DNA from 3 places in the Roseburia sp. MSJ-14 genome. Region 2 is predicted to be linked to each of the others. Evidence: predicted binding sites of a transcription regulator. Region 2 holds the regulator's gene; each other region holds the start of a gene.

Region 1 (6,514 bases), on a different contig from region 2:
TACTGTTGCAAAATCCCATTTTTTCTTTCTTGTAAAATCTTTGTTTGGATTAACCGTGAATTCTGATGAATTCAAAGACATGTCATCAATTAAATTCCATAGTGTGTTTTTTACTTCTTCCGAAAATCGCATAAGCGAAACCTCCTAAAATGTAATATATTCAAGGGGCTTCGCCGCATTTTTTTGTTAATTTGTCAAGTGTTTTTTCTAAAAAAAAAACGAAAAAAAGAACAGATATGTAAGCTATCATATCTGTTCGGTATAATATATTTTCTTATCTTAATGACATTGGACTCCCGTGCCGGAGGGGCTGAATTCTGTATAGGAGTCCATTCTCTCCACGATGTCTTCTGCCATCTGTGTCAGCTTTCCACCAAACACGCAATGGTCGATATCTACCATGCAGAAATCATCAAATGCACCCATACCGATTCCGTCATAACCATCCATTGCATTGACTGCCAATCGAAAATCCGAAAAGGTATTTTTATCGGCACTGCTCGCTTTTCTGCCATTTGTCTGATACGGCACTTTTGTCATGCGTCCGTTTCTCTCTTCATATTTCCACAGACAGAACCGTCCATCTTTTTTCAACTGTTCAGGAAGTTTCTCGTACATCCTGTGCTCCTCCTTTCCCGCTTATTTCCCGATGCATCATTTCTCTGTAGCTCTTGCAGATAACCACACTTTAAATTCCGAAACCGGAATCAATACCCGCTTGCCGACACGGACGATCGGGAAGTCTGCCTCTCTGGTCAGAGCATATGCTTTGCTTAGGCTGATTCCCATCTGCATCGCCATTTCCTGTACGCTCATCGTGATTTTATCCATAGCCATCCTCCTCTCTGCATTTCAAACATGAATTGCTCTTGTTTTCTATCACAGTATACTTTATAATGTTACCAAAGGCTATTTTCTATTGGTAATAGGTCGTACTGGAAGTAAGTTCTATCGGTAAGAATGGAGGTAGAATATGAACGAAGATTTCAGTTTGGGAAAAATAAGTGCGGATGCAAGACTGACAGCAACTTTCAAATATTATGAAAAGACAGAAAAGAACGGGGAAATCATAATAACCGCCTGTCTGGGGGATGGAGATGTGCCACGGCTCAACCGTGGCTATGGCTTGGATGGAAACGAACTCTGGCTTTCCCTGAACAATCTGTATCAGAGCATCCGTGGAAAAGATGACAACACTGCTGCCGATGATATCATTTCATGGTGTCAGCAGTACGCACACCCTTACTATGCATTCGGCGGTATTGCCGAATATAAATGGGATATAGATAAAGATGCAGAATATTGGGATGTGTCTACCAATATACTTGGAAGTTTTACTTTCGATGTAAAAGAGATGAGGGATGATTTAGAAAAATTGTACCGTGACACTCTGGTTATCCTAATGTTCAAAAAATGTCTAGAGCAGCTTGATATTTCCGATGACCTTGCACAGATAACATGGACAAATGAATTTGCGGATTTTAATTCATTTCCTATGCAGAAACATCTCGGTAAAATATCTGCTTACCTAAATGAAATGAGTGGAGTGACCATGAAGCTTGGATTAGATGAGAATGGAGAATTGAAGGTCATGCCGGATTTCCACTCTGTTTTTGACGCTGCCCGATTCGCCCTGTCGCAATATGTATCTATCCCTACAGATTATCCGATTGCCTATGCAGACCGAGTTGGTGTTGCCACCTGTGAGTGCTGTGGTCGCCTGTTTATCAAGAACGGAAACCGTCAGAAATATTGTGATAATCCGGAATGTAAAAAGGAACGAAACCGCAGAAAATCCCGCACAGCTTATCACAGGAAAATACAGGAAGAAAATGATAACCGCTGGGCGTAATCACTACATTTTTCACACTGGGGCAAGATGTGGCAAGTAATATAGGTTATTTTCTATAATGGCTCTATAAGAATAACCTATATTATCTGCCACAAGCTGCCCCAACTGTTTTTTCATAGAAAAAGGGCGTCGGTTCTCACCGACACCCCAGTGTGATTTTATCCCTATTCTCCATAACGAAATGCTGAATTTCCAGTCAGATTTCTGAGCAAAATCTTCCTTGCTGTCTTATAGTCATTTCCGATGAAGCCAAGCCTGAGTAAAAAACATCGAAAAGCATACTTGTCATTGTCTGTTTCAGTCGGCTTTGATGATACTCTTTTTGCATTTTTTTCCATATCACACAGCCTTGTGATAAATTGCGTGTATGCTGCTATCTCGTCACCATCCTCCGTATATGGAAACCATGCAAAGTTAATTTTCTTCTCTGTGATTTCAACCTCGGTGCTATTCGTCTGAAATGCCTTTTTGAAAAGCGTCTGCTTATTTGCTATGATCTTCTGTAAATTTTCCAATGCCGTATCAGTAAGGCTTACTCTCGGAACTGCTATTATCAACTTATCCTTCGGTAAAAGCACTTCTTCAGTAAATTCCGCATCATCCTGAAACCCACGCTCCCGTAACTGGCGAATTAAGTGTTCCACCATTTCTACCGCTACTCCCTCCGGGATGTGCAGCACACCCTCTTTGTCCAGTCGGTATCCTGCAATATCGTATGCACAGCTTGGCACCCGCTCATAATGCGGGGCTGTTCCAAGTATTTTTCCAATCTCCTGTGCCAGCTTTGGTCTTTGCTTTGGTTCCAGTGTAAATCGGATTTCGTTTCTCATAATATGTACCTGCCTTTCTTTTTTCGGTAGTACATATATCACTCTGACGGCACAGAATAGCTAGACATTTCTGATTATATTTTTGTCAGAAAATATGCATAAAAACTGTGCTTTTTCCATCGTTTCACACACGGTTTTATGCGTATTTCGGTATTATCCGGCAAAACAAAATCGGCTAAAGAAGCGGTATTCTGCGAGGATTTTCATATAATATGAATTTTGTGGGTATCCCCCCTGTTTAATTCTGCGAAAATTCGCACGAAAGGGGCCATCGGTCTTCAGGCAGAAAGGATGTAGAGATTTGGATTCCCCCACTCAACAATTTATTTCGAGCGCAATTATTAAAATATTAATATTGTTTTTATTCGCCACAGCGTATATAATATTAAAAAAGGAGGTCGCTATGGATTATATTTCAGTTAAGGATGCAGCAGAAAAATTTAAAATTTCAGAAAGAAGAATTCAAAAACTTTGCGAGACAAATAGAATAGCTGGATGTACAAGAATAAGTGGTATATGGCTGATTCCTTCAGATGCCGTTAAGCCTATAGACGAAAGAACTTTCTCTGTTCCAGATTCGTCTAAATATTTATCACTCAAAGAAGTTTGCGATGAACTTTCCATTTCTACTGCAACTGGGCGGAATTGGATTAAACTTGGAAAAATTATTCCTGAAAACACCGACACAAAAAAAACATATTTTTCAAAAAACTATATAACAACCTTAAAAAAAGAAATACAGTCTGGAAAGATTTCTGCATTAAAAAGTCGCCGTAATAAAAAATTTGTATCTGGATATGCTTTATACAATTCTTATGTATCAGAGAATTGTATAAATATTCCCACTATCCAAAAACTTTTAGCACTCATATCAAAAAACGAAATCATTATTTCGGAAAATGTAATACAGTATATCATTGCGGACTGTGCCATTCATCTGCTTGGAAATAAAAAAAATTATACGTGGAGCGGGCAAGGTAACTTGCTTTTAAAATTTTTGAATCAGGAACTTACAACCGGAACATATGATTCACTCATTGACGATTTGATTGACAATGGTGATAGTGCCAGATTATTCTGTAAACAGAATAACGCAATATTTAATTTAGATTATGAATATGAACCACATGAAGATATTCTCGGTCTCATCTATATATCATGTAAAAACTTAGGTAACAGAAAATCTACTGGTTCATATTACACCTCTAATAAGGTTGTCAATCAACTTATAAGTAAATTCAAATTCAAGGAAAATGAAAAAGTTCTTGATCCTTGCTGTGGAACTGGTAATTTTTTATTACAACTTCCAGACATAATACCTTTTGATAATATCTATGGAAACGATATTGATGCCATAAGTGTAAAAATCACCAAGCTCAATATGGCATTAAAGTACAATGCTGATATCAACATCATTGATGCTCATATTACTAATTTTAATTATCTTACCAATTTTAACCTTGATACCGAATACCATTATATTATTGGAAACCCACCATGGGGATATGATTTTTCCGAAGATGAAAAAGTTACATTGAAAGCGAACTTTAAATCTATTTCCAACAAAAGCATCGAATCCTATGATGTTTTTATAGAACAGGCTCTTAGAAATCTTACTTTGGGCGGACATCTTGCATTTGTATTACCAGAAGCACTACTAAATGTAAAAGCTCATACAAGTATAAGGAACATTATACTTAGTAGTTGTTCAATCAGACATTTGGATTTTCTTGGGAACGCTTTTGACGGAGTACAGTGTCCTTGTATTATTATAGATCTGCAATACCAGAACGCTCCTCTCTCTACCGTCGGAATGGTAGTTAGTAATAAAGACGACGTGTTTACAATCAATACATCTCGAACAACTTCCGCAAATCACTTTAGTTTTATAACTTCTGACAAAGAATATAAATTACTTCAAAAAATACGCAATATTGATTCTGCCTGCTATTTAAAGGACAACGCAGACTTTGCATTGGGAATTGTAACCGGAAACAATAAAGAATACATTTCCAAAACTAAAACAAAAACAAATGAGATGATTTTAAAGGGTTCGGATATAAGCAAATACCACGTCAACCCTACAACAAACTATATTGTTTTCAAACCTGAGAGTTTTCAACAAATTGCACCCACTGAAATGTATCGTGCACCTGAAAAGTTGCTGTATCGTTTTATCAGTAGCCAGCTTGTTTTTGCATATGACAACACACAAATGCTGTCATTAAACAGTTGCAATATTGTTATTCCGAAACTCCGCGAAATAAACATAAAGTACATCCTTGCTATTCTTAATTCAAGAGTTGCTCAGTTTATTTACAAAAAGGAATTCAACTCCGTTAAAGTACTCCGTTCTCATATTGAAAGCATTCCCATTCCTATCACTGATGCCGCAACTCAGGATAAGATTATTTCTGTAACCAATAAACTTATTGCCGGCTTAAATGGTGAACAGCTTTATGCCCAATATGATACACTTGATTCTATGATATGTGACTTATTTCACTTAACAAACACAGAGCAAAATATTATCAAACAGGTTGTAGACAGGGATAATAAATTTCTTGATTAAAAACCAAGCCAATGATGTTTTACACTATCATTGGCTTGTATTTTATTTCTTTCCTTTTTTCTTTACAGCATTGAGAACATCTTTTTCAGCAACACAGAATGGTACCAATTCCTCTTCTGCCATAAATACCTGTCCTTCATATACTTCGACGCCTTTAATTCCTGTATTTTCATTTCTATGCTGAGATCCGAGTTTTCCTGTCTGTAATAATTCATCACTGGTCAACACCCAGTAAATCAGGTCATCTCTGCACACACCTATCCAAATAAATACATCACAGCAAGTCGGTTTCAACTGCTGATAATGATATTTGAAAGAATTTGCTGTGGCTTCGGAGTGCAAATATGCTCTACTTGCAAGGCTTCCCCCTGCTCTTGTGCTGTTTGCTCGACAAGCCTTTACCTCGACTCTTATACCATCTAACCATAAATCAAATTCTCCATCAAATTTGGGATAAACTGAAGCAATATTCTCTTTCGTCGCCTTCATAAATTCTGGGAAAAGATTTAAAATATGCTTTTCGCCCCATGTTTCTCCAAATGTTCGCGGTGCCATATCAAACAAATCTAAACATTGATTCCGTTTTGCATATGCATTTTGCAGTTCCATATATTTCTCATAATCAATAGCTCTTGTAGACAATAAATATGCAAGCACACGCCCCTCAGTGCTAAACGGGAAAACCGGCTTTTCCCGTTTAATAACTTCTATAATTTGATCATCTACACCGGATTGTTTTAAAAGTAAATCCAGTTCATTTTGTAATTGTTTCATATCACTAATTCTCCTCTTGAAGTAGTTCATATAATTCTGGATAACTTAATACTCTTTGTAAAAAGTGGTCTCTATGTAATCCAATATTTCTTCTATTTAAATGGAACTGCCCTTCTCCCACATTTCCCCTGTGCTGTTTGTTGGAATAGTTTTCAAAATTTAATACTTCCAAACGAGTAACCTTAAATATCTCAATCTGATCCCAAAAGAATAGTCCATAATATAAAATATCAAATTCCTTTCCCTTAATCTGTTGTATATTTGAATCAAAATCATATATTTCCGCTTCATACGAAAAAATAGCCCTTGTTTTGTAATCCGCATCCATAACTTGTTGAAAAACATTTTGATCATTGATTGCTTCTTCATTTTTCTTTAGCGCAGTAGAAAACTTTATTTCTACACGAGCATTTGTAACCGTATCTCTTTTATCAAATGCCAGCGTTCCCGATTCATTCAACCCATACAATTTCTTAATCATAATTT
Region 2 (9,228 bases):
GTCCGAGTTAGTAAAACTGGATATTTTAATTAACAAAGAAGAAGTGGATGCACTTTCCTTTATTGTGCATAGCGATAGTGCTTATGAACGCGGAAGAAAAATGTGTGAGAAGTTAAAAGAAGAAATTCCAAGACATTTATTCGAGATTCCTATTCAGGCAGCCGTAGGCGGAAAAGTAATTGCCAGAGAAACAGTAAAAGCTATGCGAAAAGACGTATTAGCAAAATGTTACGGTGGTGACATCAGCCGAAAGAAGAAACTTCTGGAAAAACAGAAGGAAGGTAAGAAACGAATGCGCCAGATTGGAAATGTAGAGATTCCGCAAAAAGCATTTATGAGCGTATTGAAGTTGGATGATAAATAAAAGATAACCGTAGAGAGGTTTGAAAAGAATGAAGGAATTAGAACTTTATATACACATTCCTTTTTGTGTACAAAAATGTTTCTATTGCGATTTTTTGTCAATGCCTGTGGATGAAACTGTCCGCAGGCATTATGTGCGTAGATTAATAGAAGAAACAGAATATAAATCACAACAGTATAAAGGATATGAAATAACTTCCGTGTTTTTTGGAGGTGGTACACCATCTATTCTTATGGAAACTCAGATAGCAGAAATTATGGAAGCGTTGCAACAGAATTTTTCCATACAAAAAGAAGCAGAAATTACCATCGAATGTAATCCGGGAACTTTAGCGCGTCAGAAAATCATAACATATAAGGAATCAGGTATTAACCGAATTAGTATGGGATTGCAGTCAGCCAATAATCGAGAACTGAAAATGCTGGGAAGAATTCATACTTATGAAGAATTTTTACATAACTACGATTTGGTGCGAAAAGGTGGAATTGAAAATGTAAATGTGGATCTTATGTCGGCATTACCGGGACAAACCGTTTCAGATTGGGAGCGTACATTAAAAGAAATTTTGAAACTGCGTCCGGAACATATTTCTGCATATAGTCTAATTATAGAAGAAGGAACACCATTTTATCAAACATATGAAGAAGACGAACAACGCCGAGAAGAGGGAGAGGAACCTAAATATCTTCCAAATGAAGAGACAGAGCGGGAAATGTATCGATTAACAGGGGCATTATTAGAAGAAAAGGGATATATGCAGTATGAAATTTCCAATTATGCCAAAAAGGGACGAGAATGCCAACATAACATTGGGTATTGGACGAGAAAGAACTATTTAGGTCTGGGACTTGGAAGTGCTTCCCTGGTAGAAAATGTGCGTTTTTCCAATACATCTGATTTACAGGAGTATCTTGCGGGGGATTTTGAAGAACGAGAAAGGGAAGTATTAGAACGAAGAGAACAGATGGAAGAATTTATGTTTTTAGGACTTCGGATGATAAAGGGTGTCAGCAGAGGTGATTTTAAAAAAGCTTTTGGTGTGGAAATCGAGGCTGTTTATGGAGAAGTGATAAAGAAAATGGTTTCACAGGGATTATTGCAGCAGCAGGCAGGAAGAATTTTCCTTACCGAAGAGGGAATTTCCGTAAGCAATTATGTAATGAGTGAGTTTTTGCTGAAAATCTAAAAAAAATATAAAATATGAAAAATACTATTGACAAGAAAAAGTGATAGTGCTATGTTAAGTACATAGATATTAGCACTCTAACTAAATGAGTGCTAACAAAGAAAAAGGAGGGTGCAGATTGACGGAGTTAGATGACAGAAAAATAAAGATTCTGGATGCAATTATTCGTAATTATCTGGATACAGGAGAACCGGTAGGATCTCGGACAATTTCCAAGTATTCTGATTTGAATTTGAGTTCTGCGACCATCCGAAATGAGATGTCTGATTTAGAGGAAATGGGTTATATTCTTCAGCCACATACTTCAGCAGGAAGAATTCCTTCTGATAAGGGTTATCGATTTTATGTAGACAATCTGATGAAGGAAAAGAATCGGGAAGTTACAGAAATGAAGGAGTTCATGATTGAACATACCACCAAGATGGAACAGGTTTTGCAGCAGATGGCAAAGGTATTGGCAACCAATACCAATTATGCCGCAATGATTACAGCTCCATCCTATCAGAGAAATAAGGTAAAGTTCCTTCAATTATCCCAGATGGACAACGATCAGATACTTGCAGTTATCGTAATGGAAGGAAACATTGTAAAGAATAAAATGATTCCTACCAGGGAAGCCTTGGACAGTGAGACAATATTGAAATTAAATATTTTGTTGAATACAAGTCTCAATGGTCTTTCCGTAGAACAGATTAACCTTAGTACCATATCAAAACTGAAAGAACAAGCTGGAATTCACAGCAATATTGTAGGCGATGTATTAGATGCATTGGCAGAAGCAATTCAAGAAGATGAAGATTTGGAGATTTACACCAGCGGTGCAACCAATATTTTGAAATATCCGGAATTGAGTGATTCAGGAAAAGCAAGTGAATTGTTATCAGCTTTTGAAGAAAAACAACAGTTAGTAGGCTTGGTAAATGATACGTTAGCATCCGAAGAAAACGGAATTCAGGTTTATATCGGTGATGAATCACCGGTTAAGAATATGAAGGATTGCAGTGTGGTAACAGCCACATATGAGTTAGGTGAAGGGATGCAGGGAACAATAGGTATTATTGGACCAAAGCGAATGGATTATGAAAATGTTATGGACAATCTGAAAACTTTGAAAGTACAACTAGATACCGTATTTAAGAAACCGAAAAAGGAATAGGAAGGTGATTAGAGAATGGCTGAAAATCAAAATAAGGATATAAATGAAGTAGAAAATGAAGAAACAGCAGAAGAAGTAAAAGAAACTACAGAGGCAGAAGCAACAGAAGAAGCTAAAGAAACAACAGAAACAACAGAAACAACAGAAACAACAGAAACAACTGAGAAAGCAGAGAAAACAGAAACTTCCGAAGGTGACGAAGAGAAAAAGGGATTTTTCAAAAAGAAAGAAAAAAAGAGTAAGCAGGAAGAAAAAATTGAAGAACTTACGGATCGTGTGAAACGTCAGATGGCAGAATTCGATAACTTCCGTAAGCGTACAGAAAAAGAAAAGACCCAGATGTTTGAAGTTGGAGCAAAAAGTGTAATTGAAAAGATTTTGCCGGTAGTAGATAACTTTGAAAGAGGTTTGGCAGCAGTTCCGGAAGAACAAAAAGAGGATGCTTTTGTTCAGGGAATGGAAAAAATATACAAACAGTTAATGACAGAGTTAGAAGCTTTGGAAGTAACTCCAATCGAAGCAGTTGGAACAGAATTTGATCCAGAATTTCACAATGCGGTAATGCAGGTAGAAAATGATGAATTAGAATCCGGTATGGTAGCACAGGAATTACAAAAAGGTTACATGTACCGTGATACAGTAGTAAGACACAGTATGGTAGCTGTAGTACAGTAAGCATACTGATGGAATAAATAGCAAACATTTAAGTTTTTAGATAATCAATTTATAGGAGGTCGCTATTATGAGCAAAATAATTGGTATTGACTTAGGAACAACAAACAGCTGTGTAGCAGTTATGGAAGGTGGTAAGCCAGTAGTTATCGCCAATACAGAAGGAGCAAGAACAACACCATCTGTTGTAGCATTTACAAAAACAGGTGAAAGATTAGTTGGTGAGCCGGCAAAACGTCAGGCTGTTACAAATGCAGAAAAGACAATTTCTTCTATTAAGAGAGAAATGGGAACAGATCATAAGAGAACAATTGATGATAAGAATTATTCTCCACAGGAAATTTCTGCAATGATTCTTCAGAAGTTAAAAGCAGATGCAGAAAACTACTTAGGAGAAAAAGTAAGCGAGGCAGTTATTACTGTACCTGCATACTTCAACGATGCTCAGCGTCAGGCAACTAAGGATGCCGGTAAAATCGCAGGACTTGATGTAAAACGTATTATCAACGAGCCTACCGCAGCAGCTTTAGCATATGGTTTGGATAACGAAAAAGAACAGAAAATCATGGTTTACGACTTAGGTGGTGGTACATTCGATGTTTCCATTATCGAAATCGGTGAAGGTGTTATCGAAGTATTATCTACTTCCGGAGATAACAGATTAGGTGGAGATGACTTCGACCAGAAGATTACAGACTACATGTTAGCTGAATTTAAGAAAACAGAAGGTATTGACCTTTCTAACGATAAGATGGCACTTCAGAGATTAAAAGAAGCAGCAGAAAAAGCAAAGAAAGAATTATCTTCCGCAACAACAACAAATATTAACTTACCATTCATCACAGCAACAGCAGAAGGTCCAAAGCACTTTGATATGAACCTGACCAGAGCAAAATTTGATGAATTAACACATGACTTAGTAGAAAGAACAACAATTCCGGTACAGAATGCATTAAAAGATGCAGGACTTACTGCTTCTGATTTAGGTCAGGTATTATTAGTAGGTGGTTCTACTCGTATTCCGGCAGTTCAGGATAAGGTAAAACAGTTAACTGGAAAAGAGCCAAGTAAATCCTTGAACCCAGATGAATGTGTTGCTTTAGGTGCATCTATTCAGGGTGGTAAATTAGCAGGTGATGCCGGTGCAGGTGAAATCTTACTGTTAGACGTAACACCATTGTCTCTGTCTATTGAAACAATGGGTGGTGTAGCAACCAGATTGATTGAAAGAAATACAACAATCCCTACTAAGAAGAGCCAGATTTTCTCTACTGCTGCTGATAACCAGACAGCCGTTGATATCAACGTAGTACAAGGTGAAAGACAGTTCGCCAGAGATAACAAGTCCTTAGGACAGTTCAGATTAGACGGAATCCCACCAGCAAGACGTGGAGTACCTCAGATTGAAGTAACATTCGATATCGATGCAAACGGTATTGTTAACGTATCTGCAAAAGATTTAGGAACTGGAAAAGAGCAGCATATTACAATTACAGCAGGTTCCAATATGTCTGATGAAGATATCGATAAGGCAGTAAAAGAAGCAGCTGAATATGAAGCACAGGATAAGAAGAGAAAAGAAGCAATCGATACAAGAAACGATGCAGATTCCTTCGTATTCCAGACAGAAAAAGCATTAGAAGAAGTTGGTGCTAACATTGATGCGAACGATAAGGCAACTGTTGAGGCAGACCTTAAAGCATTAAAAGACATGATTGAGGCACATCCAAATGCAGAAGAAATGACAGATGATCAGGTTGGCGAAATGAAAGCTGCAAAAGAAAAACTGATGGAAAGTGCACAGAAGTTATTTGCAAAAATGTACGAAAATGCACAGGCAGCTCAGGGAGCAGCAGGAGCAACAGGAGCAGGTCCGGATATGGGAAATGCATCCTATAACAATGCAGATGATGATGTAGTAGATGCTGATTATAAAGAAGTGTAGAAATTGAACACTTAACGAGGTGTTTTCGGGCTTAGTGCAGCGTAACTACCTTGCAGAGTTGTTACAGTAACTTTAGGAGCCATGTTAGGAGTTCATCCTAATATGACTCCTTACAGTGTAAGAGGGAATTAATCATGGCAGAACAAAAAAGAGATTATTATGAAGTCCTGGGTGTGGATAAGAATGCGGATGAAGCCACTATTAAAAAAGCATACAGACAGTTGGCAAAGAAATATCATCCGGATATGAACCCGGGAGATGCGGAAGCAGAGAAAAAGTTTAAAGAAGCATCAGAAGCGTATGCCGTATTAAGCGACCCGGAGAAAAAACGTCAGTACGATCAGTTCGGTCATGCAGCCTTTGATGGAGGCATGGGTGGAGGAGCCGGTGGCTTTGACTTCTCCGGTATGGATATGGGAGATATCTTTGGAGATATCTTTGGAGACTTCTTTGGTGGAGGCAGACGTCGTTCAGCAGACAACGGTCCAAGAAAGGGAGCTAATTTGCGTGCAGTAGTTCGTATCTCCTTTGAAGAAGCAGCGTTTGGATGCGAAAAAGAAATAGAGATTACATTAAAGGATGATTGTACCACTTGTCATACAACCGGAGCAAAACCGGGGACCTCACCGGAGACTTGTACAAAGTGTGGCGGTAAGGGAAAAGTTGTTTATACACAACAGTCCTTCCTTGGAATGGTACAAAATGTACAGAGTTGTCCGGATTGTGGCGGAACAGGAAAAATTATCAAAGACAAGTGTCCAGATTGTCATGGAACAGGCTATATTGCAAAACGTAAAAAGATTAAAGTTAAGATTCCGGCAGGAATTGACAACGGTCAGAGTGTAAGAATTCGTGACAAAGGTGAGCCGGGAACAAACGGCGGACCAAGAGGAGATTTGTTAGTAGAAGTAAACGTATCCAGACATCCGATTTTCCAGCGTCAGGATATGAATATTTATTCTACAGCCCCAATTTCTTTCGCACAGGCAGCATTGGGCGGAGAAGTTCGTATTAGTACCATAGATGGAGATATTTTATATGATGTAAAACCTGGAACACAGACAGATACTAGAATTCGTCTGAAAGGAAAGGGAATCCCATCTTTGCGTAATTCTAATGTACGAGGAGACCATTATGTTACCTTGGTGGTACAGGTTCCGACAAGCTTAAGCGAAGAAGCAAAAGAAGCACTTCGGAAGTTCGACGATGCAAGCGGTCAGTCTTTAAAAAAACAGGATGGAGCAGCCGGTAATGCGAGGCACAAGAAAAAGGGCTTCATGGATAAAATAAAAGAGACCTTTGAAGATAATTAGAAAAATGTCACTGGTTTTAGTGTGCCAGTGACGTTTTTATATCAGGTGAAAGTATTGACAAACTAAGCTATAAAAAATATAATAGCAGTTAATGAGTTTTAGCAAATATAGTTACAGGAGAGGATACTAAAATGGACATAAAGGAAGAAATAGCCCAGTTGAAACAGCAGAAGGATTTTGTAATCCTGGCACATTATTATGTGGATGGAAAAGTGCAGGAGATTGCTGACTATGTAGGAGATTCCTATTACTTAAGTAAAGTTGCAACTGAGATTCCGAATCAGAATATTTTATTTGCAGGTGTTTCATTTATGGGCGAGAGTGCCAAGATATTGAACCCTGAGAAGAATGTTTATATGGCAGATTCAGCAGCAGACTGTCCAATGGCACATATGATTGATGTTGACAGAATTGAACAGGTAAGAAAAGAATATGAGGATGTAGCAGTAGTCTGTTATGTAAATTCTACAGCCGAAATAAAAACACATTCAGATGTTTGCGTTACCTCTTCTAATGCAATTAAAGTTGTAAAAAATTTAAAGAATAAGTATATTTTCTTTATACCTGATAATAATCTTGGACATTATGTGGCACAGCAGTTACCGGAAAAAGAATTTATCTTCCATGATGGATTTTGTCATGTACATAAGAGTATTGAGGCAGACTTAGTGCAAAAAGCAAAGGAATTACATCCGGACGCATTGATTCTTACCCATCCGGAATGTACTGCGGATGTACTTGAAATGTCAGATTTTATCGGAAGTACATCACAGATTATTGACTTTGCAACCAAAAGTACCAATGAAAAATTCATTATTTGTACTGAAATGGGTGTTTTTTATGAATTATCTCAGAAAAACCCTAATAAGAAGTTTTATTCTGTAGGGCATCGTCAATTTTGCCCTAATATGAAAAAAATATCATTAGAGAAAGTTTTGGATGTATTAAAGAATCCAAAGAATGAAATGATATTGGATGAAGAAACCATTGAAAAGGCAAATGTTCCGTTGGAACGAATGTTAAAATTAGCAGAACAGTAATATGATAATGAATGGCAATAGGAAAATTTTCTTATTGCCATTCATTATTGTATATTGTATAATATCGTCGGATGGTGCATAGACTACATCAAAATATGGGAGTTTATAGTTGAGCCGGAACAAACAGAGTTTGTTCGTATATATGGTAAAGGAGGCGGAGTGATGAGCCAGTCTGGAGCAATGACAGCTCAGTGGCTATTCCATGACACTGCGGAGGCAGAAGGGGAATATCAGAGACAGAATTTAAAAGAAGAGAAACGAAGGCTTGCGGAAGAGAAGCGAAAATTCGAGAAAGAAATGAGAGATTTTCGTAGCAAGAAGCAGTTGGAGGAAAAGCGTCTTGTGCAAGAACGGCAATTATTTGAAATGAAGTGGAAGATACTGGAAGAAGAATTGCAAAAACTTGCAAAAGACAAGCAAGATATGGAAATAGAGAAGGAACAATATTATAGCCAGAAAAATACAGAGACTTATACCCAAGAGCCAGGAAAAAGAATTGTGCGAGGCGAATTGTTCTTTTCAGGAGTATGCAATGAGCGAGGTTTGAAAAAACGATACAAGGATTTGATTAAGATTTTTCATCCGGATAATGCGGATGGGGATAATGATACCTTGCTTGAGATTAATCGGGAGTATGACAATTTGAGAAAAGTATTTGAGTAAACAAAAAGCTGATGTAGAAAATGCTACATCAGCTTTTTTATGCAATAGAAAATTAATCTTCTGTAAAGTGTGATTCTAAGTCAGAAGAAAGGTTAGAAAGAAGTTCAATCTCAGAAGAAATGTTCTTGATGGAATCATTTTGGGAAGAGATAGTTTCTGTAATATTTTGAATTGTAGCGGAATTTTCTTCTGAAGTAGCAACCAGTGTTTCGATTTCATTTTGAATATGGTTGAAATGATCCTTTACATGGTCAATGATTTGATATTCTTCAGCTACAATTTTGTTTGCATCCTCTGTGGTAAGATTGATGTTGGTAAAGACATTTAAAAGTCCATCCACAACCTGTACACTGGAGGCAGCTTCTGTTGCGCCGGCGGTGATTTCCTTAGATACATGGCTGGTAGTATCTACTAGCCAGCTTAAAATTCCTTGGATATTATTTGCAGCTTTGGAACTTTCTTCCGACAAGCTTCGGATTTCATCGGCAACAACAGCAAATCCACGTCCGTGTTCACCGGCTCTGGCAGCTTCAATGGAAGCATTTAAGGAAAGTAAGTTAGTCTGAGAAGCAATAGAATTGATTTCATCCAAAATAGAGTTGATTTTGCTCATTTCAGTTAAAAGGGAATCTGTAGATTCTCTGGCAGCGTTTACTGTTTGTTCCATAGTAAGAATAGATTTTTTTGCGTCAGAAACAGCAACATTTCCATCAGAAACGGCATCTTGTACCTTTTTAAATCCATCATCTAATTGAACGGCTAGTTCATGGTTGTGATTGATTTCAGCAGTAGCAGCATGAATTTTATCCATAACAATAACCGTAGCATTGGTGGTATCTTCTACCACTTGTCCCATTTGTTGCGCAGCAGAATGGACGTTGGTACTTCC
Region 3 (9,228 bases), 440 kb from region 2:
ACTTCAGAATAGATTCCCTTTTCCTGTAACACTTTCAAGATTGCAATTTCTACTGTCAGCATTGCTACCTGTGTGTATTTTGTAATATGAAGATTCTCATTTTCCTGAAAAATCAATTCTTCCATAGACAATCCAGATACTTTGTTGGCAATTGCAAATACTTCTTTGGCTCTGTCATAATTTTCATAAAAGTCTTTTCCCATACCGGTATACTGTGCACCCTGTCCCGGAAAAACAAATGCAATTTTACTCATAACGTGTTCCTGCTTTCTGTAACAATTCTGTTGTTTCTGACATCAGTTCTTCAATCATTTCCTTACAGGTCTGTTCTTTTTTTATCATTCCTGCAATCTGACCTGCCATTACGGTTCCGTTTTTCACGTCACCTTCTACTACTGCATTTCTCAATGCACCTACTGTTAGAAGTTCTAATTCTTCAAATGGTACACCATCTTTTTCCTTCTGAAGGTATTCCTTTGTCATTTGATTTCTCAACTGACGAACCGGATGCCCATGTGTTCTTCCTGTAACAGCAGAATCAATATCTTTTGCCTTAATAATTCTGTCTTTATAGTTCTGATGACAGATAGATTCTTTTGCTACCACAAATCTAGTACCCATCTGAACGGCATCTGCGCCTAACATAAATGCTGCTGCCATTCCTCTTCCATCACCAATACCTCCGGCTGCAATTACCGGAATCTTTACTGCATCCACGACCTGAGGAACCAATGTCATTGTGGTAGATGCTCCAATATGTCCACCTGATTCTGTTCCTTCTGCGATTACTGCGTCCGCACCGCCTTTTTCCATCATTCTTGCCAGTGCCACACTTGCTACTACAGGAATCACTTTACTTCCATTACGTTTCCACATATCCATGTATTTTCCCGGATTTCCGGCACCTGTTGTAATGACCGGAATGTTTTCCTCTACTAATACCTGTGCTACTTCATCAGCATATGGGCTTAACAGCATGACATTTACACCTATAGGACGATCTGTTATTTCTCGCGCCTTATGTATTTCCTGTCTTACCCACTCTGCCGGTGCATTTGCTGCACCGATAATTCCAAGACCGCCTGCATTTGACACAGCCGCTGCCAGATTATGTTCTGCAACCCATGCCATACCGCCCTGGATAATTGGGTATTCTATTTGTAATAATTCTGTGATTCTTGTTTTCATTTTTATTCTACACCTTTGTCTTTTAAATAATTTACAACATCTCCTACTGTAAGTAACTTTTCTAAGTCTTCGGAAGGAATTTCTACAGAATATTCATCTTCTAATGCCATCACTAATTCAAATAAATCTAAGGAATCTGCTCCTAAATCTTCTTTAAAAGAAGTCTCCATTTTAATTTCTTCTGCCTCCACGCTTAACTGCTCCGCAATAATTTCTTTCATTCTTTCTAACATCTCTGTAATCTCCTTTATATTTTGATTTGCAAATAGTTTGATAGTCAAAGTATATCACAAAATACTACTTTGTCAACAAAAATATAGTATTTTTTTTTCAGTTATGATATGATAAAAACATGAACACAGATATTAAAATTTTATGAAAACGGGGTGTGTTAAAATGGTCAGAACTACTATTAGCAAATTAAAACCCGGAATGTTTACGGCAGCGCCGGTATACAGTGCTACCGGACAGTTAATTCTGCCGGAACATTCTATTTTAACAGTACAGCAAATTTCTCGTTTGGAATTTTACGGTGTAGAGTGGGTTGCTACTATTCCAGAAGAAGAATTGCGTGATTCTGCTATTGAAGAACTTTCTGAAAGTGAGCATGAGGAAATTATCTCTTACTCACAAAAGATTCGCCGTAGTAAATCTTTTCATTTATTTAAAGTTGATTACAATAAAAAATTAGCGATTTTACAACAATCTATGAATGATTTACTAAAGAAAAATGTTCCTGTTGATACTACTACACTTTTAGAGCAAGTCAGTAGTCTTTACACAAATAATCTGACGACCCTTTCTATTTTTGATATGTTACATAACATGCGTCAGATTGATGATTCTACCTACGCACACTGCCTGAATGTTTCTTTGATTGCACGCATGCTGGGAGAATGGCTTGGATTATCTGAGGATGATTTGGACATACTAACCCTTTCCGGTCTGCTTCATGACATTGGAAAATGTATGATTCCTCCGGAAATTCTAAATAAACCTGCAAAACTTACTCCTGAAGAGTATGAAGAAGTGAAAAAGCATGCTCGTTATGGTGCTGAAATTCTGGAAAAGCAGCCAATAGACAAACGTGTTATCCGGGTTGCTCTTATGCATCACGAACGTTGTGACGGAAGTGGATACCCTATGGGATTAAAGGGCGACGAAATTGATGATTTTGCTAAAATTATTGCTATTGCAGATGTCTATGATGCTATGACTGCTAATCGTTGCTATCGTAAGGGGCTTTGTCCTTTTGAAGTAATTGCAACATTTGAAAAAGAAGGTCTTGTAAAATACGATTCTAAGTATATTCTTACTTTCTTAAATCGTATTATCGATACCTATATTTGTAACAGTGTACTTTTAAATGACGGTACCTGCGGAAAAATCGTATTAATGAATCAAAAGGCTCTCTCACGTCCTGTAATTCATACGATAACTAACGAGTATATTGATTTAACCAAACATCCTGAACTTTACATTCAGGCAATCATATAACAAATTAAGAAAGAATGAGGTATTTTATATGAACGAAAATCAAACGAACACCCCTATGGAAGATGATGACGAAGATATGCGTGTTACCTTATCACTGGATGACGGTTCTGACGTAGAATGTGCAATTCTTACTATTTTCGATGTGAATGAACAAGATTATATTGCACTCCTTCCTTTAGATGAAAATGGAGAAGGAAATGAGGACGGAGAAGTATACATCTATCGCTATTTTGAAGATAATGACGGAAATCCTTCCTTAGAAAACATTCAGGATGATGATGAATATGAAGCTGTGGCAGATCGTTTTGATGAACTTTTAGACGAAGAAGCCTTTGATGACATGGAATAATCATACAATACATTTATAAAAGAACTGGCTTATCCTTATCTATAAGCCAGTTCTTTTATATTATATGAAATATCATGCTTCCTGTTTTTCAGACATTTCCCCTATAAATCGTGACAGTTCTACTTCTTTTCCATTGTATTTCTTTACACTATTAATATAAAGTGCCTCTTTTGCTCTTGTAACTCCGACATAAAACATTCTGCGTTCTTCCTGCAAGTCTGCATCTAAGACAGCCTTTTTATAAGGCATAATTTCTTCATTTACATCTATGATAAATACAACAGGATATTCTAACCCTTTGGAACTATGTAAGGTGGCAAGAGCTACACAATCCTCCATTGCCTCCTGCTGTTTCTTTTGCTCCTTTAATTCCTGGGTATATTCCTCCATATGATCAAACCATGCACCATATGTTTTAAATTCCTTTGAGGCTTCCTGAAGTTCATCTAAGACTTCAATCAAATTATCTTCACTGATTCTACGAAAGTCTGCGTATTCCTTTAGATACTCTTCATATCCGATAGAATGGCGAATATAGTTAATTGCTGCATAGGGTGAAATTCTACTGATAACGCGTAAGTCTACTTCTAACTGTTCGATGCGTTCCGCTACCCAGGGTTGTTTTTTCTCATAAAAATATTCTGCCCATGCATCAAATGCAATTACTTCCTCATCAACGCTTTCTCTGGTAATATATCGTTTTGGACGATTCATAATCTGAAGCACATCTCTTCGTTCACGTCCGCCCATTGCCAGTCTGATATACGTTAAAATATCTCTTGTAATCCAATGCTCGTAAAGATTCGGTATATTATCCTTGGTTCGGAACGGAATATTATAGGTCATCATCTGCTCCATAAGATTTCGCGGTTGTGTATTGGTACGAAATAAAACTGCAAAGTCATTATAGCTATATCCTCTTTCACAGCCATCTAAGATAGCTCTGATAATTGCCCTGCTTTCTTCTATAGGACTTTCATATACCTGATAGAACACACCCTTGGTACTAGGTCGGTTGGCATGAATCTCTTTTGGAAATCTTGCTTCATTATGGGCAATCAGCCGTAAGGAAGATGCTACAATTTCTTTTCCGGAACGATAATTCACATCCAGTAAAATTCGCTTTGCCCTGGGATATGATTTTTCAAATCCCAACATAATCTCCGGCTTTGCCCCTCGGAAACGATAAATAGACTGGTCATCATCCCCTACGATAAAAAGATTGTTTTCCGGTTCCGCTAACATTTTTATAATATCGAATTGTATCTTATTAATATCCTGAAACTCGTCAATCAAAATGTATTGAAACTTTCTCTGCCATGCCGCCAAAATATCCTTACGTTGTAAAAAAAGTTCATAACAATACACCAACATATCATCAAAGTCAATCAATCGTTTCTGTCTCATAGTGCCCTCATAACTTTGATATATCTGCTCAAACACTTCTTTTCCGCAATTCTTGGAATAATAGTGTTCTAACGGCACTCCCGAATTTTTTACCAGACTGATTTCTCCTAAAATATCGCTGATGAACTCATTTTCATCCTCATATTCTAAATGCATTTTCGTAATAATTTCCCGTATCAAGAGAAAACGCTGTTCTTCCTTTATAATATTGTCTGCCCGAAATCCATAGGCATGTTTTAAAATACTGAAAAATACTGCATGAAACGTACCAAAAGTAACCGGATATTTCTTTCCTCCCATTAATCGGAAAAAACGTTCTTTCATTTCCATTGCTGCTGCTTTGGTAAACGTAATAACAAGAATGCGAGATGGGTCTACGCCTTGACTGACAATTAAATTCTTTGTCCTTTCTGTGATAACAAGAGTCTTGCCGGACCCGGGACCTGCCAATACAAGCATTGGTCCTGTCCCATGTCCGATAGCCTCTTTCTGAGATGTATTAAAACTCATATATGATCCTTCTTATGCTGGAATCTCTGCTTCCAACTTTGCAATTGCTGCCTTGATTCGTGCAACAGATTCTTCCTTACCAAGCACCTCCATCAGTTCGGTTGCTCCACCTGGTGTCATCTGTTTTCCTGAAACTGCTGTACGCACCGGCCACATTACATAACCATTCTTGCAGCCTTTCTCTTCTACATATTTACAAAGCATTTCGTACAATGCATCATTGGAATAATCGGTCTGTGCTTCTAATCTTGGAAGTAATTCCTTTAATACTTCTAAGGAAGTTTCCGGGGTTGTCTTCATCTTCTTATGGGCATACATAGAGATATCATAATCCGGTACATTTTCAAAGAAATCAATGTGTTCTGCAATATCCGGGAAGATTTCGATTCTGGTCTTAACCATCTGTGCAATCTTCTTTAAGTCATAATCCTTTGTGATTACCTTCTTGATATAAGGCTCTGCCATCTCGTAGAACTCATCAAAATCCATTGCCTTTAAGTATTCACCATTCATCCATTTTAACTTTACAATATCGAATACTGCCGGTGATTTACTGATTCTATGATAATCAAATTCTTTAATTAACTCATCCAGTGAAAATATCTCTCGATTGTCCTCCGGGCTCCATCCCAATAATGCAATATAGTTTACAACTGCCTTAGTTAAGAATCCCTGATCAATTAAGTCTTCAAAAGAAGCATGTCCGCTTCTCTTAGAAAGCTTTTTATGATTTTCATCTGTAATAAGTGGTAAATGAATATAAACCGGTGACTCCCATCCAAAAGCATCATATAAACGCTGGTATTTCGGAGAGGAAGACAGATATTCATTTCCTCTTACCACATGTGTAATATTCATAGTATGATCATCTACTACGTTTGCAAAATTATAAGTCGGATATCCATCGGACTTAATCAGTACCATGTCGTCTAATTCTGCATTTTCTACAGTAATATCTCCGTAAAGCTCGTCATGGAAGGTAGTTGTTCCTTCGTTTGGAATATTCTGACGAATAACAAACGGCTTTCCTGCTGCCAGATTTGCCTCTATTTCCTCTTTGGAAAGACGTAAACAATGTTTGTCGTACATCATGATTTCTTTTCCGTCAATCTCGGTCTTTAAGGTCTCTAAACGTTCCTTATCACAGAAACAATAATATGCTTCACCTTTTTCTACTAATTCTTTGGCATATTTCATATAGATTCCGGTTTTCATACGCTCACTCTGAACATATGGACCATATCCACCATCCTTATCAGGACCTTCGTCATGCTTTAATCCTGTTTCTTCCAAAGTACGGTAAATAATCTCCGTAGCTCCTTCTACAAAACGTTCCTGATCTGTATCTTCTATACGAAGCATGAAATCTCCGCCTGCATGCTTTGCAATTAAAAATTCATACAAAGCAGAACGTAAATTTCCTACATGCATTCTTCCGGTTGGACTTGGTGCGTACCGTGTTCTTACTTTACTCATAACTTTTCTCCTTCTATTTCTCTTTTCCTATATTTCGGAGTAAACCGCTATGTGCTATTATATACCAGCCGATGAAATTTTACAAGATTTACCTTACTGCTACTTTACCTTATGTACCCCTCCTTAGATTGAAATTTTTTCAATCTCCGAATATTTCTCCACCAATTTTGCCAACTGCATCAGCTCACTTCCCTTTGCAGTTCGCACCATCACTTCCAAACGAATACATTCTTCTTTCCTTCTTGTCTGAAATCTTAAAATTTTGCATTTATAATTGGATTCCAATTCGTTCTTTACAATCTCCGCTATTTTCGTATTATTTGTCTCTGATGGTGTATATTCTACAGCTATCTGATATACCTGTTTCATAATATGTGAAAGTTTACCACCGCGTCCGATAAATATCTCTACCAGAACTACAATAACTGTTGTGGCAATTCCAATGACATACATTCCGGCGCCTACTGCCATCCCTACGCCAAGTGTTGCCCAAATTCCGGCAGAAGTTGTTACTCCACTTACATTTTTATTTCTGGAAAAAATAATTCCGGAGCCTAAAAATCCGATTGCAGTAACGGTCCCCGCTGCGATTCGGGAGGGGTCTACTCTGACATACTGTCCTAACACATCGTTGAAACCATATTTCGATAATACAATCATCAGTGCTGCCGATACTGCAACAATCACATGAGTACGAAGTCCTGCCGTTTTTTTCCGGCTCTCACGTTCATATCCGATGGCTCCTCCACAAACTCCGGCTAATATAATTCTCACCATGAATTCTAATTGCTGTATAACTAATGGCATATTGATATTTTTTACCATAGGCACATATCATCCAATTCTATAAAAAATGATTGGATTCTTCCTTTCTCCCAGGCTCTTCTGAGTTATTCCATTCTTATCTTATTCTATACTTTCTTTCATTATTATACGTTCTTTTCCCCCTAATGCCAAGTGCTTTGTCTGTGCATTTACAGGAACATATTCTACAAAAAACAAGAGTCCGACAAGCGGACTCTTGCACAATTTAATATAACGCAGTATTTTTTCTCTTTTTATTCTATTGCAATATATTTCTTTTCTTCCACTGCTTTTGCTTCTTTTTTCGGAATTGCCATCTTCAATACACCATTTTCAAATCCTGCTTTAATATCATTCTGAGTAATATTTTCACCTACATAGAAGCTTCGCTGACAATATCCGGTATAACGTTCCTGACGTACGAATTTTCCTTTTTCATCTTTCTCGTCATTTTCTTCCTTATGCTCTGCTGAAATGGTGAGATAGCCATCCTTCAAATCTGCCTTCAAATCTTCTTTCTGATATCCCGGCAGTTCCATTTCTAGCTGATAATAATCTCCCATATCCTGCACATCTGTACTCATTAAGCCCATTGTTTCATTCTGATTATACGGTGTACGGAACATTTCCTGAAACATATCGTCAAATGAGTTTCCAAAAAAATCATCTACAAAATTTCTTCCAAAAATACTAGGTGCTAACATAAGTCATTCCTCCTTAAATCATTCCAATGAATTTTACAATATCTTGCACTATATTATGCTATCTGAATATTTCCTTCATGCTGCTCTGTTTTCTTCGCTTTCTTAGGAATCTGAATCTTTAATACGCCAAAACGATACGTTGCTTTTAAATCTTCTTCTGAAATATCTGTTCCAATATAAAAGCTTCGCTGATAGTTACCATAATAACGTTCCTGACGAATCCATTTATGATTCTCCTTCTCTTTTCCGCGTTCACGCAAAGCCGATACAATCAAATATCCATTCTGAATATAGGCCTTTATATTTTCCTTATCAAATCCGGGAAGGTCAATTTCCAACACAAATCTATCGTCCCTTTCTCTGATATCACTTTTCATTGGATAACGTTTTCCTGTTGCCTTCATAGGTCCTTCCTCCTTTTCTTCTTCCTTTGTTCTAGTTGTACTATAACGCATATTATTAGCACTGTCAAGAGGTGAGTGCTAATTTCACAAAAAGTTCACATTTTTTTGTCAATGATTTTTCTTCCACATTGCAAGATTTTCCTGTGCAGGTCCACGCAATAACTTTCCTTCTTCCGTAAATCCCGAACCATGACAAGGGCATTCCCAGGTTCCTTCATCTGCGTTTTTTTCAAGACGGCAGCCCATATGACTACACTTGGATGGAACCTCTCCCTGACTCAATAGCTGCTTCGATAATCCTTTCACTGCTTTTGCTGTATTTTCTGCTAAATTTCCGGACATTGCTGTTACTGGAAAACGTTGCGGTGCAAAAACTTCTTCGTTTTCGTTCTCTCTTCCCAATATCATGTCTGTAATAATTTCTGCCGCTACCATAGAACTTGTCATTCCCCATTTTCCAAATCCGGTTGCCACATACCAGTTTGGAATATCCGCAGAAAAATATCCGATATACGGAATCTTATCTAATGGCATACAATCCTGCGCCGACCAGTGTGCCAGTTCTTTATGTTCTGGATAACACTGATTTGCCTTGCTTCGTAATAAATCGTATTTTCCACCCTCTATATTTTCTCCGGTACGATGACTCCCTCCCCCTAATAAAATCATATGTTTTCCTTCTTCTTCCGCTCCTCGAAAAGAATATCCTTCTTCATCTATCCCAAGATACATTCCTCCCAGTTCTTTCTTGGTTTCTAACGCAATCACATAACTTCGCTCCTGATGCATTCTAAGAAAATAATATCCCGGTGTCAGAATCCATGGATAATGGCTTGCGAATATTACATGCTCTGCTTCTATCATTCCATGTTCTGTAAATACACAGTGA

The links. Region 2 encodes HrcA, which represses chaperone genes, less so after heat shock. Its sites were predicted from a motif close to TGTTAGCACTCNNNNNNNNNGAGTGCTAACA; they were not measured.
Region 1: a site for HrcA is predicted at 898-928, ahead of KQI83_RS05845 (excisionase family DNA-binding protein). Genes of this name have one in related genera too.
Region 3: a site for HrcA is predicted at 8,393-8,423, ahead of KQI83_RS05460 (Hsp20/alpha crystallin family protein). Genes of this name have one in related genera too.

What each region holds. Positions count from the first base shown of each region.
Region 1 covers NZ_JAHLQD010000009.1:75-6,588, forward strand. Annotated here, with positions in the region: partial or broken gene KQI83_RS05835 (IS4 family transposase) at 1-132, opposite strand, end outside; gene KQI83_RS05840 (hypothetical protein) at 280-618, opposite strand; gene KQI83_RS05845 (excisionase family DNA-binding protein) at 655-831, opposite strand; gene KQI83_RS05850 (hypothetical protein) at 974-1,852, shown strand; gene KQI83_RS05855 (hypothetical protein) at 2,017-2,682, opposite strand; gene KQI83_RS05860 (TaqI-like C-terminal specificity domain-containing protein) at 3,086-5,254, shown strand; gene KQI83_RS05865 (restriction endonuclease subunit M) at 5,297-6,028, opposite strand; gene KQI83_RS05870 (hypothetical protein) at 6,033-6,514, opposite strand, start outside.
Region 2 covers NZ_JAHLQD010000008.1:177,805-187,032, forward strand. Annotated here, with positions in the region: gene lepA (translation elongation factor 4) at 1-364, shown strand, start outside; gene hemW (radical SAM family heme chaperone HemW) at 393-1,550, shown strand; gene hrcA (heat-inducible transcriptional repressor HrcA) at 1,669-2,706, shown strand; gene grpE (nucleotide exchange factor GrpE) at 2,722-3,381, shown strand; gene dnaK (molecular chaperone DnaK) at 3,449-5,323, shown strand; gene dnaJ (molecular chaperone DnaJ) at 5,458-6,636, shown strand; gene nadA (quinolinate synthase NadA) at 6,768-7,676, shown strand; gene KQI83_RS03270 (molecular chaperone DnaJ) at 7,839-8,339, shown strand; gene KQI83_RS03275 (methyl-accepting chemotaxis protein) at 8,392-9,228, opposite strand, start outside.
Region 3 covers NZ_JAHLQD010000008.1:620,546-629,773, forward strand. Annotated here, with positions in the region: gene fabD (ACP S-malonyltransferase) at 1-254, opposite strand, end outside; gene fabK (enoyl-[acyl-carrier-protein] reductase FabK) at 247-1,188, opposite strand; gene acpP (acyl carrier protein) at 1,191-1,421, opposite strand; gene KQI83_RS05430 (HD-GYP domain-containing protein) at 1,585-2,685, shown strand; gene KQI83_RS05435 (DUF1292 domain-containing protein) at 2,714-3,034, shown strand; gene KQI83_RS05440 (ATP-dependent helicase) at 3,107-4,951, opposite strand; gene gltX (glutamate--tRNA ligase) at 4,964-6,427, opposite strand; gene KQI83_RS05450 (MgtC/SapB family protein) at 6,551-7,234, opposite strand; gene KQI83_RS05455 (Hsp20/alpha crystallin family protein) at 7,486-7,935, opposite strand; gene KQI83_RS05460 (Hsp20/alpha crystallin family protein) at 7,989-8,339, opposite strand; gene KQI83_RS05465 (FAD-dependent oxidoreductase) at 8,448-9,228, opposite strand, start outside.